DNA from 4 places in the Paenibacillus sp. Y412MC10 genome. Region 2 is predicted to be linked to each of the others. Evidence: a T-box and tRNA genes for the amino acid it is inferred to sense, from the RefSeq annotation. Region 2 holds a T-box; the other regions hold tRNA genes.
What was found. A T-box is a leader RNA that pairs with one kind of tRNA and senses whether it is charged. The one in region 2 lies ahead of leuS (leucine--tRNA ligase), so its partner is inferred to be a tRNA-Leu.

Region 1 (3,209 bases), 3.2 Mb from region 2:
GTCAAGCAGTGAAAAAGCTGCTGGCCGGTTTCATGGCGGCAGCGATTGGGATCGCCGTTTTCCAGTTCGGAGGAGAAGAAGTTTGGGCTTCGGGCACATCTTCAGACCAACCTATTGAAGTTAGGGTGAATGGCGGCAAATTGCTGCTGGATTCGCCAGCTTTTATTCATCAAGGGAGGGTGATGGTGCCATTCCGCGGCATTTCGGCAGCAATGGGTGCCGAAGTGCGTTGGAATCAAGCCGATCGGACGGCGGTCGTGAGAAATGGCAAACATACAACGAGTTATACCGTTGGGCATACCCGTGCCATGAAAGACGGCAAGGTCGTGACCTTGGATGCTCCGCCTCTTCTCAGGGAGGGACGGGTTTACATCCCGCTCCGTTTCTCGGCTGAAGGGCTTGGAGGCAAGGTTGCCTGGGATAACAAGGCAAAAGAAGTTATGATTTATCCGCTGCTCACGCCGAAAGAGGCAGAAGCCGCCCTATCCAAAATCAGTGCTGAAGCGATCGCATTATTGAAAAACAAGGATTTTGAGAAGCTGGCCGAACTCGCTCATCCAGACGGAATCACCTTCTCTCCGTATGCTTACGTCGACCGGCAGAAGGACGTAACGCTCAGCAAGCAGCAGCTGCGGCAGGGATTGAACAACGACGCCGTTTACCGATGGGGTGAGTTTGACGGCAGCGGAGAACCGATTTCGATGACTTTTGATGACTATTACAAGAAATTCATTTATTCGCTGGACTTTGCGAAGGCGCCGTGGATCGGATACAACCAATCGAAGAGCGAAGGAAATACGGTGAACAATGCCAGCAGCCAGTACAGAGAGGCCGGCATCGTGGAGTATTATTATGATGGAGTTGATCCTGATTATGCGGGCATGGACTGGGAAAGCCTGCGGCTAGTGTTTGAGCGGTATGAGGATCGTTGGGTATTGTCCGGCATCATACATGATCAATGGACGATCTGAGACTGGCCTGATTAGTCGAAACCATGATGAAATGATGGTTTCGACATTTTTTTTGAAAAAATGCTTGCTTTTTAGCTTGGGGCGTAATATACTCTTAATTACGGTGATCAACACGATCACGACTTACATAATATGCGGTCGTGGCGGAATTGGCAGACGCGCACGGTTCAGGTCCGTGTGGGCTTACCCCCGTGGAGGTTCGAGTCCTCTCGACCGCATCTATGAAGCAAAGCTGTTTTTCAAGTGGAATTCGACTTGAAAAACAGCTTTTTTCGTTCCTCTTCATGTGGAAATCGCGTTATACTGAATAGGAGGTACCGTTCCGTATGAGGGTGATGGAATGGGACGAATAGCGTAAATAGCCGTTACGGTTGGTATTTTAGAACATAAGGGGTGTGATCGCATGATAAAACCTCGAAACAGGATGGGCTTTATGCTGATGATGTTGATCGCAGTCAGCGTAGCTGTCGGATGCCAGTCATCGGATAAAGGGAATGGGGCCGGGCCTTTGCCGACTGAAGCATCGGCGAATTCCCCCAAGGGAGATATTCCTCAGGCAGCGCCGCCTTCCGGCACGGATGAAACCTCAGGCCATACGGATGGCAGCGCAGGAAACGGTTCCGCAGCAGACACGCAAGAAGATCCAGCGGCCGAACCCGATGTGGATTTATCGGATGTGACGGCAGTCCGGCTCGTTAATCATAACTCAGGCTGGATCGGCGGAGAAGGCTGGATTGCTTTTAGTGATGACGGAGGCACGGAATGGGAGGTTCAAGCTCAGCCGAAGGGCACAGTACGCCAAATCTTTGCGCTGAACGGAAAGCAGGCCTGGACCGTGATGGAGAATAACGATCTGTACCGTACGACGGATGGCGGAGAAACATGGAACCGGATAGGAAGCACGCCGAATGCCGGCTTTCTCCATTTTATCTCGCCCGAAACGGGATTCAGCGGTCAAGCCAAAACCGAGGACGGAGGCAAGACCTGGAGCATTCAGGATATGCCGGATACGACCACCCGAGGCCATGACCAAAGAGCCGCCACTGACGGAGTCGTTCAACATTTCAAAAACGATGGCGTTAAGCCTGGGAAATTGTACGTTATAAACGAGACGAAGACCCATAACTAATCATAACAAAGCAGACCGGAAAATTACCGGCCTGCTTTTTTTGAGCTTATGCCTAAATGTTCATCAAGAATCAGGCAGAACGACGAGCCTCGCATGGTTTTTAAGGGAGCTCTTTGAATATTCTTCGGGAGCCTGCCCAAATACCGGCTGCAATTCCGAAAAAACCGAAGAGGGATACCAGGGCCATCAGATTGTAGGAGTGCCATCCGAGCAGGAATCCGATGCCGCTTCCCATGGTCGTTCCAGCCAGCAATCCCAGTGAAGCGCCAATTTCCTTCTGACGCAGCTTCATTCGTCAGTCACCTCATTCCTGGATGCTTTCGTATGCCCGATGTTACTTGTATTCCCTGAAAACCTCAAACTATGCCATGACACAAAATAAGCCCGGCTTGGCCGAATGGAGTCCGGCAAGCAGAGCATTTGTGTCAGATCATAAGTATGGTTATTGGTTTAACGGTAGTTTTATCGGGACTCTTGCTTCAGTGCGCAATCTGCGAATAACACAGACTTAGGGATTCGAAAGAACTGTTCCGCTTTCTCCTGGAATGCTGCTGAAGGTACGGTGCCTTGGTGCAGCCATTTGCGGAACGTGCCGGGATGCACGCCGATCCAGCGGCTGACATCGCTCACCGACAAATCATGAACCATGCACAGGCCTGTCAGAATCCGATTGCTGACCGGAGAGCGTGTCAAGGTGCGTTTCATGAATCGGGAAAGGCGCTGGCTGACAGATCAAGGGCGACTTGTCCAGCAATTCTTCTCTGAAGAGAATGTGGCGGGGATAACCCAAGTAGTCGCAGGCTTTCTCCAGGTTGTTTTTTCCGGGAACGCGTCCCTCATATACCCAGGCGCTGACGCTACGGGAGGATACTCCCAGTTCCTCGGCCAATTGCGACAATTTGATATCGTTGGCCATAAGTACGGCTAGCAGGACGCGGTTACGAATTTGGCAGCGGGTCGGCCGACGAAAGCGCTTGACTCGCACGCCTTTCCCCAAATATTTACGATTGATCAGGGACCACGCCTCAATGGAGTGTTTTTCTTGCTGCAGTTGTGTAGGCATAATTCCTCCGATTTTTTTTAACACAATACTACAATATTCGACACTA
Region 2 (3,209 bases):
AATAGCCGCTTCATTATCCAGCCCGTTCAGGAAGCCGGAATTCACGTGCGCGCCGGTGCCGGTATATGCTTCCTCCTCGACGTTTCCGCCTTGAACGACTTCAATGATCGGAAGACCGAATTGCTTCGCAAACTCCCAGTCCCGGCTGTCATGTCCCGGAACCGCCATAATGGCACCGGTGCCGTAGCCGGCAAGCACGTAATCCGCGATCCAGATCGGTACCTTGGCGCCGTTTACCGGATTGACGGCATACGCGCCCGTGAATACGCCGGTTTTATCCTTGGCCAGATCCGTCCGCTCCAGGTCGCTTTTACGTGCTGCCTGATCCTGATAAGCCTTCACCGCTTCACGCTGATCGGCTGTCGCAATTTTGTCCACGAGGTCATGCTCCGGTGCCAGGACGCAGTAGCTTGCCCCGAACAGCGTATCCGGACGAGTGGTGAACACCTCCAGATGACCATCATACCCTTCGATGTCAAAACGGACCTCGGCGCCCGTGGATTTGCCGATCCAGTTGCGCTGCATATCCTTCAGGCTTTCGCTCCAGTCCAGCTCGTCCAGATCCTCCAGCAGGCGATCCGCATATTCGGTAATGCGCAGGATCCATTGGCGCATCGGCTTGCGTACGACCGGATGGCCTCCGCGTTCGCTCTTGCCGTCGATGACCTCTTCGTTCGCCAGCACGGTGCCGAGCGCTTCGCACCAGTTCACCGGAACCTCGGCCACATAGGCCAAGCCGCGTTTATAGAGCTGGATAAAGATCCACTGCGTCCATTTGTAATATTCCGGATCGGTGGTGCTGATCTCGCGGTCCCAGTCATACGAGAACCCGAGGGATTTGATCTGGCGGCGGAACGTATCGATATTCTGCACGGTGAACTCCCGCGGATGTTTGCCCGTGTCCATCGCATACTGCTCTGCCGGCAGGCCGAAGGCGTCCCATCCCATCGGGTGAAGCACGTTGTATCCGCGCATCCGCTTGTAGCGGGACACGATGTCCGTTGCCGTGTACCCCTCCGGGTGACCTACGTGCAGGCCTGCGCCCGATGGGTACGGAAACATATCCAGCGCGTAAAATTTCGGTTTGGACGAGGTTTCTTCCGTTTTAAAGGTTTTGTTCTCATCCCAGTATTGCTGCCACTTCGGTTCGATGGCCTGCGGCTGGTAGCCGTGGCCGGTTGGTTGATTGTCCGTCATACTTCATTGCTCCTCCTTCACAGTCGAGAGGCAAGGCCTGCGCCATTGCCCAAAAAAACAAAAAAACCTCATCATCCATAGCGTTGATCGCTAGGGACGAGAGGTTTGATTCCCGTGGTACCACCCTAGTTAGCCAAAGGCATGCTTTGCCTTTCGCTCCCTTTGCATCCTTATCGCGGATAAGACGACGATGCTTCATCGGCCGATTCTGCCGGAATACAGCCCTCCGACGGCCGGGTTAACACCATTGCTCCGAGGCGAGTTCATCCCTATCGTCAACCGGTTTTCACCAGACACCGGCTCTCTGCATGATCGAAATTGGAACGATTGATCCTCATCATCGCGTTCATATTACCGTTTTAATGTGGCTATTATACCCAAAAAGCGCGATCAAGTCAACGAAAGCTCTTCTCCGCTTCTGCGGTAATGTTCCGGCGTGGTCCCGACCATGGCCTTGAACATCCGGCTGAAATGGGCCAAATGCTTGAAACCGGACGCCTGGCTGATCTCCGTTATGCTCAGATGGGGGTGGAGCCTGAGCATGATTTTTGCCTGGTTGATCCGCCGGTGATACACATATTTGAACACCGTCGTTCCGGTTACTTCCTTGAATAAGGAGGATAAATAGTGTTTCGTGATATGCATGTCGCGGGCGATTCCCTCCAGCGTCAGATCCAGCATATAATTTTCCTCGACAAACGACACGACATGCTGGACATGCCGCTCCTTCTCCGAGATCGAGTCGTGATCCTGCACGGCGGCCTGGCACCAGTCGGCGATGACGTACATCATCTCCTGGATTCGAAGGGTCATCCGCTCTTGGCGAAAGCCGGCCGTGGAGGACGACAAGCGGTGTATATCGGCCAGCATCCCTTCGAATTCTTCCCGGTTCTCCCCCGTCAGCGTCATGCGATGATTCCGCAGCGTTTCGAAGGGGTCCAGCAATATCGATTTGGCCGTCTCCGAAAGCCCCCTGCAGATCCAGGCCGGATCAAAATGCAGAATGCTCCTGACATATCTGGAATCGGGTTCAACGTTCGGACAGTGCAGCGTAAGCCCGTTCATCAGGAGCAGATCCCCCGGTTTCAGGGTGAACACGGAATCGCCGATCAAATACGTGCAGCGTCCCTCATGGAAATAATAAATTTCATAAAAAGCATGCGAGTGAAACTGCCCTCCCGACAGCGGCTGTTCATTGTAATAGGTCAGATCGAACGGCGCTTGAAGCTGCATGCGGTCAAAGCCTGGCATCATATCGACAGATGAGGTCATTTAGAGAATCGCCCCTTTAGCGATTTTGGAGTCGTCTAACCCCCAACCCTCAACGTAACGGGGTTTTCTCTATTATAAATGATTTTAGGGAATGCGCACGGCTTCATTTTGGGCAATCACGCACAATTCTCCGGCCTTGAAGGCATGCTCCTGGGACATGGCATGTTCCGTGCGTTCCAGGCAGTCCAGGATAAGCTCCCCGAAAAACGGATAGCCCACTTTCCCCTGGAGTTCCATATGAAACTCTCCTTCACCGTTAACCAAGTACAGATGATCCCCCTGCGGATGCCTTGCGATATCGATGTATTTGCGAAGCTCGATGTATCCTTCCGTTCCCAGAATAAAGGTTCTGCCGTCGCCCCAAGTGCCAAGTCCTCCGGGCGTCAGCCAATCGACGCGGAAATAATTGGTGGCTCCATTGTCTCCCACCAGCGTTGCATCTCCGAAATCCTCCAGCTCGGGGTATTCCGGATTCGCATAATTGCCCACCTTGCTGCTGAGCACCTTGGCATCGCGGCATCCCGCATAAAACAAAAATTGTTCGATCTGGTGGGAGCCGATGTCACACAGGATGCCCCCGTACTGTTGATGACGGAAAAACCAGTCCGGGCGGGAGGACGCATTCAAACGGTGCGGTCCGGTTCCCATCACTTGCACCACTCGCCCGATCGCCCCGTCCTGAATCAGCTTCCCGGCATGGACGGCACTCTCCACATGCAGCCGTTCACTGTAATAGACCA
Region 3 (3,209 bases), 160 kb from region 2:
TTTCCAAAAAAATAACCGTTACCTCCAAAAGGCAGCGGTCATTGTCTTACATGCGAACGGCTTATTAATGGTTGACTTCGATGAACTTGCGTGATTTCTCATGGTAGGACATCAGCTCCGATACGGTAACAAATGAATAACCTCTTTTTTGCAGCTCCGGCAAAATCACCTTGAGGGCTTCAACCGTCTGCGTACTGCTGGGTACAAAATCGTGCATAAGTACGATGTCGCCGTTACGGGCGTTATCCAGAACCTTTCGGACAATGCGGTTGACGCCGGGCTTTCGCCAGTCGAGGGTATCCTGGTGCCATGACCACAATACGGTCAGCATGCCCAAATCCTTGCTCGTACTCACAATGGCTTCATTATAGCTGCCCCCGGGCGGGCGGAACAGTACGGTCTTCATGCCGGTGGCTTGATAGATCGCATCCTGCGTTTGATTCAGTTCACTTGATAACTTCGTGACGTTAATATTGTGAAAGGGCGGATGCGTATAGGAGTGGTTGCCGATTTCATGTCCTTCCTGAAGCTCCCGCGCGACGATGTCGGGATGTTTCTCCACCCGGCTGCCTACAACGAAGAAGGTGGCTTTAGCGTCATACCGCTTTAACAGATCCAGAATTTGAACGGTATTATGCTCGTCCGGGCCGTCGTCAAAAGTGAGGGCGATCACCTTGTTCTGCGTGGGCACTTCCCACACGATCTCGCCGCGCTCCTCATAATAATCTCTGCCTTTGGAGGCAGAAGGCACGTGCTCCGCATGCACATGGCCGGGATAACCAAGAATCAGCGCAAGGGCAAGCAATGAGAAGGCTGAGCATGTTCGTTTTTTCATGTCGATGGGTTTCCTTTTCTTCTGTTGTTCTAGTCTCCGCATGTAAGCACGCGAGCTTCATTTAGGATGCACGGTAACCGAGAAATTATTCTATAGGAAGCTCCAGCGGGGAAAGCAAGCGCGCCGATTGCGAAGGAGTCCCTTGATTTGCTGTCAGTACCTACAAGCAGAGCGATGGCGCTAGTTCATCGAGATGAATGCTTGGCCCGGGGTGATGCGAAAAATTATGAGTTTCATATATTGACATCATATGGTTGTACATGGTATTATCGATTTTGTCGCTAAGACGAAATGTGCACACCTAGATTTCGGGATGATCTCGCAAAATATTGCGAATTCCACGCGTACCTTCGGGCTTTTCAAGTGAACGTGAACGACGCTAGGAACATGCGCGGATACAATATGCCGGGGTGGCGGAATTGGCAGACGCACAGGACTTAAAATCCTGCGGTAGGTGACTACCGTACGGGTTCGACCCCCGTCCTCGGCATTATAACAGCGTCTGGTATGATGCAAAATAAGTCGGCCCCTGCATGGGTGCCGGCTTATTTTTTAAATCGACGCAAATTCATCAGCGGGCGTTGTTCCTGCGGACCGAAGCGGAAGATGCCGCGTCCTGATTAAAGTGATCGCATTTCTTTTATGATTCCATGCTGACCTGCGTGAGGAGGAGGGAGAGGAGACATGCGGATGTTTAACAATGATTGGGACCTTATCCTGCAGGGAGAAGTGGATAAGCCTTATTTTCAAGCTTTGATGGAACGGGTGGATGAAGAGTACCGGCGCAGTACGGTGTATCCTCCCAAGGAAGACATATTTCGGGCTCTGCAGCAAACATCGTACCAATCGACGAAGGTCGTTATTTTGGGACAAGACCCTTATCACGGTCGCCGGCAGGCGCAGGGACTGAGTTTTTCCGTCTCGCCCGGGGTTGCGATTCCTCCGTCTTTACGCAATATACATAAGGAGCTTTCATCGGATCTGGGGATTTCCGCTCCGAATCATGGATCCTTGCAATCATGGGCGGACCAGGGAGTTCTGCTGCTCAATGCCGTGCTGACGGTTCGCGAGGGCGAGCCGAACTCGCATAAAGGCATCGGGTGGGAGACCTTCACCGATAAGGTCATCGCGAAACTGAACGAACGTGAAAGGCCCATGGTGTTCATATTATGGGGCAGTTATGCACAGAAGAAAGGTTCCTTCATAGACCGAAGCCGTCACAAGGTGCTTGAGTCCAGTCATCCGAGCCCGTTTGCAGCGCACAAAGGATTCTTCGGCAGCCGTCCATTTTCAGCATCGAATGCTTTTTTAATGCAAGAGGGTATGGATCCGGTGAATTGGGACATCCCGAACACGCCGGACGATGGAGATGAATAATCCGCGAGAGGTGACCTTCATGAAGCATTGGATTGGTCGTCATGTTGTCATTCAGCGTCTAGACGGGGCGAAAAGCACGGTTGAAGGTGTGCTGAAAGGGTGGGATCCCGTTCAGGAGAAAGTGATTCTAGGCCCGGGGGAGCTTATCATTCCGTTTCGAGCCATTCATAGAATTATGCCGAGGAACTCCTATCCGGCCCTGAACTCCATCGGTTATGTCGTGAGTCATACCATTCAATTCGATAATGCCGTTTATTTTGGATCCTGCGTCATGGTATGGAGGGGCAACCAGCTGGTGTCTTCCCAGGCCATCCTGACATCTCACGATGAGGATACCGTCACACTGTCGAATGGCACGATATTGCGTAAGGACGAGCATGATTTCGTGGTTCGATCCCTGCGCGGCAATGCGTGATTCTTTTAAAATAAAGGATGTCCCACTAGCCAGCGCAAAGTTGGCGGGGACATCCTTTTTTGCTGTGAGGCGCCATCATGCGTCCTCTACTTTTTCGGCGAGGAACAGCTCGTAAATTCGCACCGCGATAATTTTGATGATCATGTAGGCCGGAATGGCCAGCAGGATGCCGAGCAGTCCGAAGAAGTCGCCGCCTACAAGAATGAGGACAACCGTGGTCAGCGGGTGAATATCCAGCTGTTTCCCGTAGATGACGGGCGTCAGAATATTGTCTTGAATCTGTTGGGCGATGACAATGACCACGACGGACCATATCGCGATGGAGGGCGATTCGATAAATCCGATGATGACGACAGGAACGGTCGCCAGCAGCGCACCGATGTACGGGATGAAATTCAAGAAGAAAGAGATCACCGTCAAGAGCAGGGAATAGGGCAGTCCGATAATCAAAAATCCGATATAGATCATGACGCTAAGTATAAGATTCAGGATCACTTTGCCGATAATAAAATTGCTGAGTGCCGTATCGATCTCGCCCAGCACCTCCTGGCCGTCGCGGCGGTATCGTCTGGGCAGGACGCT
Region 4 (3,209 bases), 3.1 Mb from region 2:
CGCAACGCATTCAAAAGACCTAAATGATCTCATTTAGGTCTTTTTTTGCACAGTAAGTGATGAAGGAGGCATGGCGATGATCAGCGATGAAAGACTCGATGAGCTGCGGATCTCCGGCGAACTGGTCCGGGTTGTGCGGGATGGGCTGGAGACCAATGATATCATAGGGTTCGTCGTAGCCTGGGACCCGGAGCAGGTTATCATCCGCCGCAGAAACCGGCGGGTCGTTAAACTGGATCGGCGCTACAGCTACCAGCTCAAAAAAGAGCCAAGAGTCAGCCCGGTCGAAGAATAAGCATAGATCTCGAATTCGTCGGACAACTTAACCTCGAAAACTATTTTTTCGGGAAGAGGTGCTTTTGGTTATGGAAATGTCCAATGACAAGGTCTCGGCATACAAGAATGAAATTCAGAATTTGAAGCAGAGCATGCCGGACATGGCAGAAGCGTATCATCAGTTCACCGGCGTTTGCTTTCAGGATGGCGAGCTGGATGCGAGAACGAAGCAGCTGATCGCGCTTGGGATCGGATTGTTTGCCAACAATGAGCTGTGTACCTTCTACCATATGGAGGAAGCCCGTGCCAAGGGAGCCTCGGATGCTCAGATCATGGAGGCCGTAGCCGTGGCGTCTGCCGCCAGCGCGGGACATGCTCTCTCGCAGGGACTGACCCGCGTGCAGCATAACCTTCATTGATCTGTGATAAAAAATAACCGTCTCTCCCGAAGCGCTTGTACAGCCGGGGAGGCGGTTATTCTTTCGTTTAAGGAACGGCGATGTTAGCGCGCGAAAGCAGCGGCAGGAGGATGGGCTTGCTCGGAGGAATCGCTCTGAGGCGGAACCAGTCCGAGATACGCTCGCATGCGATCCATCATCTCCTCACGGAAGGATGGCCATAGAATGTTCATCGACCCAATGTACCCCCGGCAAGCATATCGTGCCTGAATCCCGTCCTTGCTTTGCCCGATGTCATATACCTTGATCGCCCGCTTGGTGAATTCCTGCTTCACCTCTCGAAGAAGCACGGCAGCACGTTTGGCGCCGTTTCCCACAACCTCTACGTACAATTGAGGGGTTTTGAATACCCCGCTCTCCTGAATGATCCGGCAATCCCGTTCAAACACCTTATGAATGAACATCAGCAGCAGGTAACTCTTGATCAATGCCCGTTCTTCCGTTGTAACAGCCTGTATGGCCATCAACATCACCGCCTTTATATAGAAAATGGATATTGAATGAGAACTTATGTTCTTATTTTAACCGAAAACAAGGTTTTTAATCAAGCTCAAAAAAAGTGTTGACTCGATTTATTTAGCGTGATATTATATATCTTGTCGCCGCTGATAAGAGCTTGGCTCGAAGGTGGACAACATACATGCGGTCGTGGCGGAATTGGCAGACGCGCACGGTTCAGGTCCGTGTGGGCTTACCCCCGTGGAGGTTCGAGTCCTCTCGACCGCATCTAATGAGAAAGCTCGTAAACTGTTCTTGCAGTTTACGAGCTTTTTTGTTTTGGAATTCTCTGGGACTGTGCGATGCAATCGATAGCCAATGCGGCACAGGCCGAAATTACCGCTGACCTCCGCGGCACGCAACGAATAGGAGAGCCAACGATCTTACGGTGGCCGGCAATGTTCTGCAATCCGTCGGAAATGCGCTGCAGGTGATTGCGGAAGCGGAGGATTCCTGATTAACATTTATGCCTCTAATTACATATTTGAATAGCTTTTCTCAAACAATACGGTTAGGTAAGGCTATCATGATGATGAGTGGAAAGGGGCGTAACAATGCGGAAAAGATATAGAAAATCGATTATCTTGCTGTGTTTGGTATGGGGGATCTCGAACGGAGCACAGATCGGGTACGGGGCGGGGGTGGTTAATGCTCCTGATTCGTTCAACCATGATACTCGAAACGTGCACGAAGAATCCGATCACAGCAGATCCGTCCAGGAAAAGAAGCCGAATAAGCTGGCTGTCATTATCGATGATTTTGGCAATGATCAGAAAGGGACCGAGGAAATGCTCAATCTGCCTGTCAAAATCACGGTGGCCGTGATGCCGTTTTTGCCGACGAGCAAGAAAGATGCCGAGGCCGCGCACCAGCAAGGGCATGACGTCATTATTCATATGCCCATGGAGCCTAAGCAGGGCCGGTCTTCCTGGCTCGGACCAGGTGCTATCTTAAGTTCGCTCACCGATGAGGAAATTCGTAAACGCATGGAGGAGGCAATCGATTCGGTTCCTTATGCCGTTGGGATTAATAATCACATGGGCTCCAAGGTTACCGGGGATGAACGGGTCATGTCCATCGTGCTCGACGTTTGTAGGGAGAGAGGGCTGTTTTTCGTCGACAGCAAAACGAATTACTACAGCGTGGTCGGCAAACTGGCAGCGAAGAAGGGAATGCCGTCCATCTCCAACGATATCTTTCTGGATGACGTTCATACCGTTCAGCATGTGAGCAAGCAGCTGCAGACCGCGGCGCAGCATGCGGAAGAAAGAACTTCCTGCATTGCAATCGGCCATGTTGGCGTATATGGAATCCGGACGGCAAAGGCGCTGAAAGGCACGATCCCGGAACTGCAAAAAAAGGTGGAGTTCGTCGGGATCAGCGATCTCGTCAGGGAGCACTCAAGCTGGCGGCCTGATCCGCTGCGCTCGTATTAGATCTTCCTGGAGCACAGAAACAGGTCCGGAATCGAGTGACGAGACCGGTGGAGGGTCCAAACGTTAAGATCAGCCGAGACCGGGTATTTAATATAAAACGAACGGCCTTCCGCGCAAGAGTCCCGGTGATTCCGAGTTTCATGCTTGGAAGGCTGATTATATGTTGCGCTATATTATCGGATGCGGGCATCGGTGAGTTTGAATTGACCTACCAGCTGCTGCATCGATTTCGCTATGGCTTCGACATTGCCTGAGGTGTACCTTACGCTTTCGATTTCCTGCGACAGCTCCTGCACTTTGCTCTCCACATCCTTGGAAATCTTTCGGTTCTCCTTGCTGACCGAAGCGATTTTCTCCATCAGCTGAACCACTTCATCTACGGCCTGGTGCTTGCGCAGATCGTCTTCGGCTGCGGCGGCAAGCAGCTCGGAAGCCGCAGAAACCAGCAGGTTTCCTTCTTCCACGACCCGGGTCCCTTCCTTCATCGATAGAACGGCGTGCTGGGCGTCCTGATAGATATGGCCGATAATCCGGTGGACCT

Region 1: it encodes a tRNA-Leu, which carries the amino acid that the T-box ahead of leuS (leucine--tRNA ligase) is inferred to sense. The anticodon was not compared.
Region 3: it encodes a tRNA-Leu, which carries the amino acid that the T-box ahead of leuS (leucine--tRNA ligase) is inferred to sense. The anticodon was not compared.
Region 4: it encodes a tRNA-Leu, which carries the amino acid that the T-box ahead of leuS (leucine--tRNA ligase) is inferred to sense. The anticodon was not compared.

The regions. Positions count from the first base shown of each region.
Region 1 is NC_013406.1:5,242,307-5,245,515, reverse strand. Features, by position in the region: gene GYMC10_RS22940 (copper amine oxidase N-terminal domain-containing protein) at 1-971, shown strand, start outside; tRNA gene GYMC10_RS22935 (tRNA-Leu) at 1,106-1,189, shown strand; gene GYMC10_RS22930 (WD40/YVTN/BNR-like repeat-containing protein) at 1,375-2,100, shown strand; gene GYMC10_RS22925 (hypothetical protein) at 2,201-2,392, opposite strand; partial or broken gene GYMC10_RS22920 (helix-turn-helix domain-containing protein) at 2,563-3,163, opposite strand.
Region 2 is NC_013406.1:2,027,076-2,030,284, reverse strand. Features, by position in the region: gene leuS (leucine--tRNA ligase) at 1-1,197, opposite strand, end outside; T-box leader at 1,287-1,547, opposite strand; gene GYMC10_RS08630 (AraC family transcriptional regulator) at 1,588-2,469, opposite strand; gene GYMC10_RS08625 (Gfo/Idh/MocA family protein) at 2,554-3,209, opposite strand, start outside.
Region 3 is NC_013406.1:2,186,225-2,189,433, forward strand. Features, by position in the region: gene GYMC10_RS09335 (polysaccharide deacetylase family protein) at 65-835, opposite strand; tRNA gene GYMC10_RS09340 (tRNA-Leu) at 1,240-1,325, shown strand; gene GYMC10_RS09345 (uracil-DNA glycosylase) at 1,526-2,212, shown strand; gene GYMC10_RS09350 (hypothetical protein) at 2,232-2,627, shown strand; gene GYMC10_RS09355 (AI-2E family transporter) at 2,703-3,209, opposite strand, start outside.
Region 4 is NC_013406.1:5,149,741-5,152,949, reverse strand. Features, by position in the region: gene GYMC10_RS22515 (hypothetical protein) at 77-295, shown strand; gene GYMC10_RS22510 (carboxymuconolactone decarboxylase family protein) at 366-695, shown strand; gene GYMC10_RS22505 (hypothetical protein) at 779-1,198, opposite strand; tRNA gene GYMC10_RS22500 (tRNA-Leu) at 1,377-1,460, shown strand; gene GYMC10_RS22495 (divergent polysaccharide deacetylase family protein) at 1,787-2,668, shown strand; gene GYMC10_RS22490 (methyl-accepting chemotaxis protein) at 2,842-3,209, opposite strand, start outside.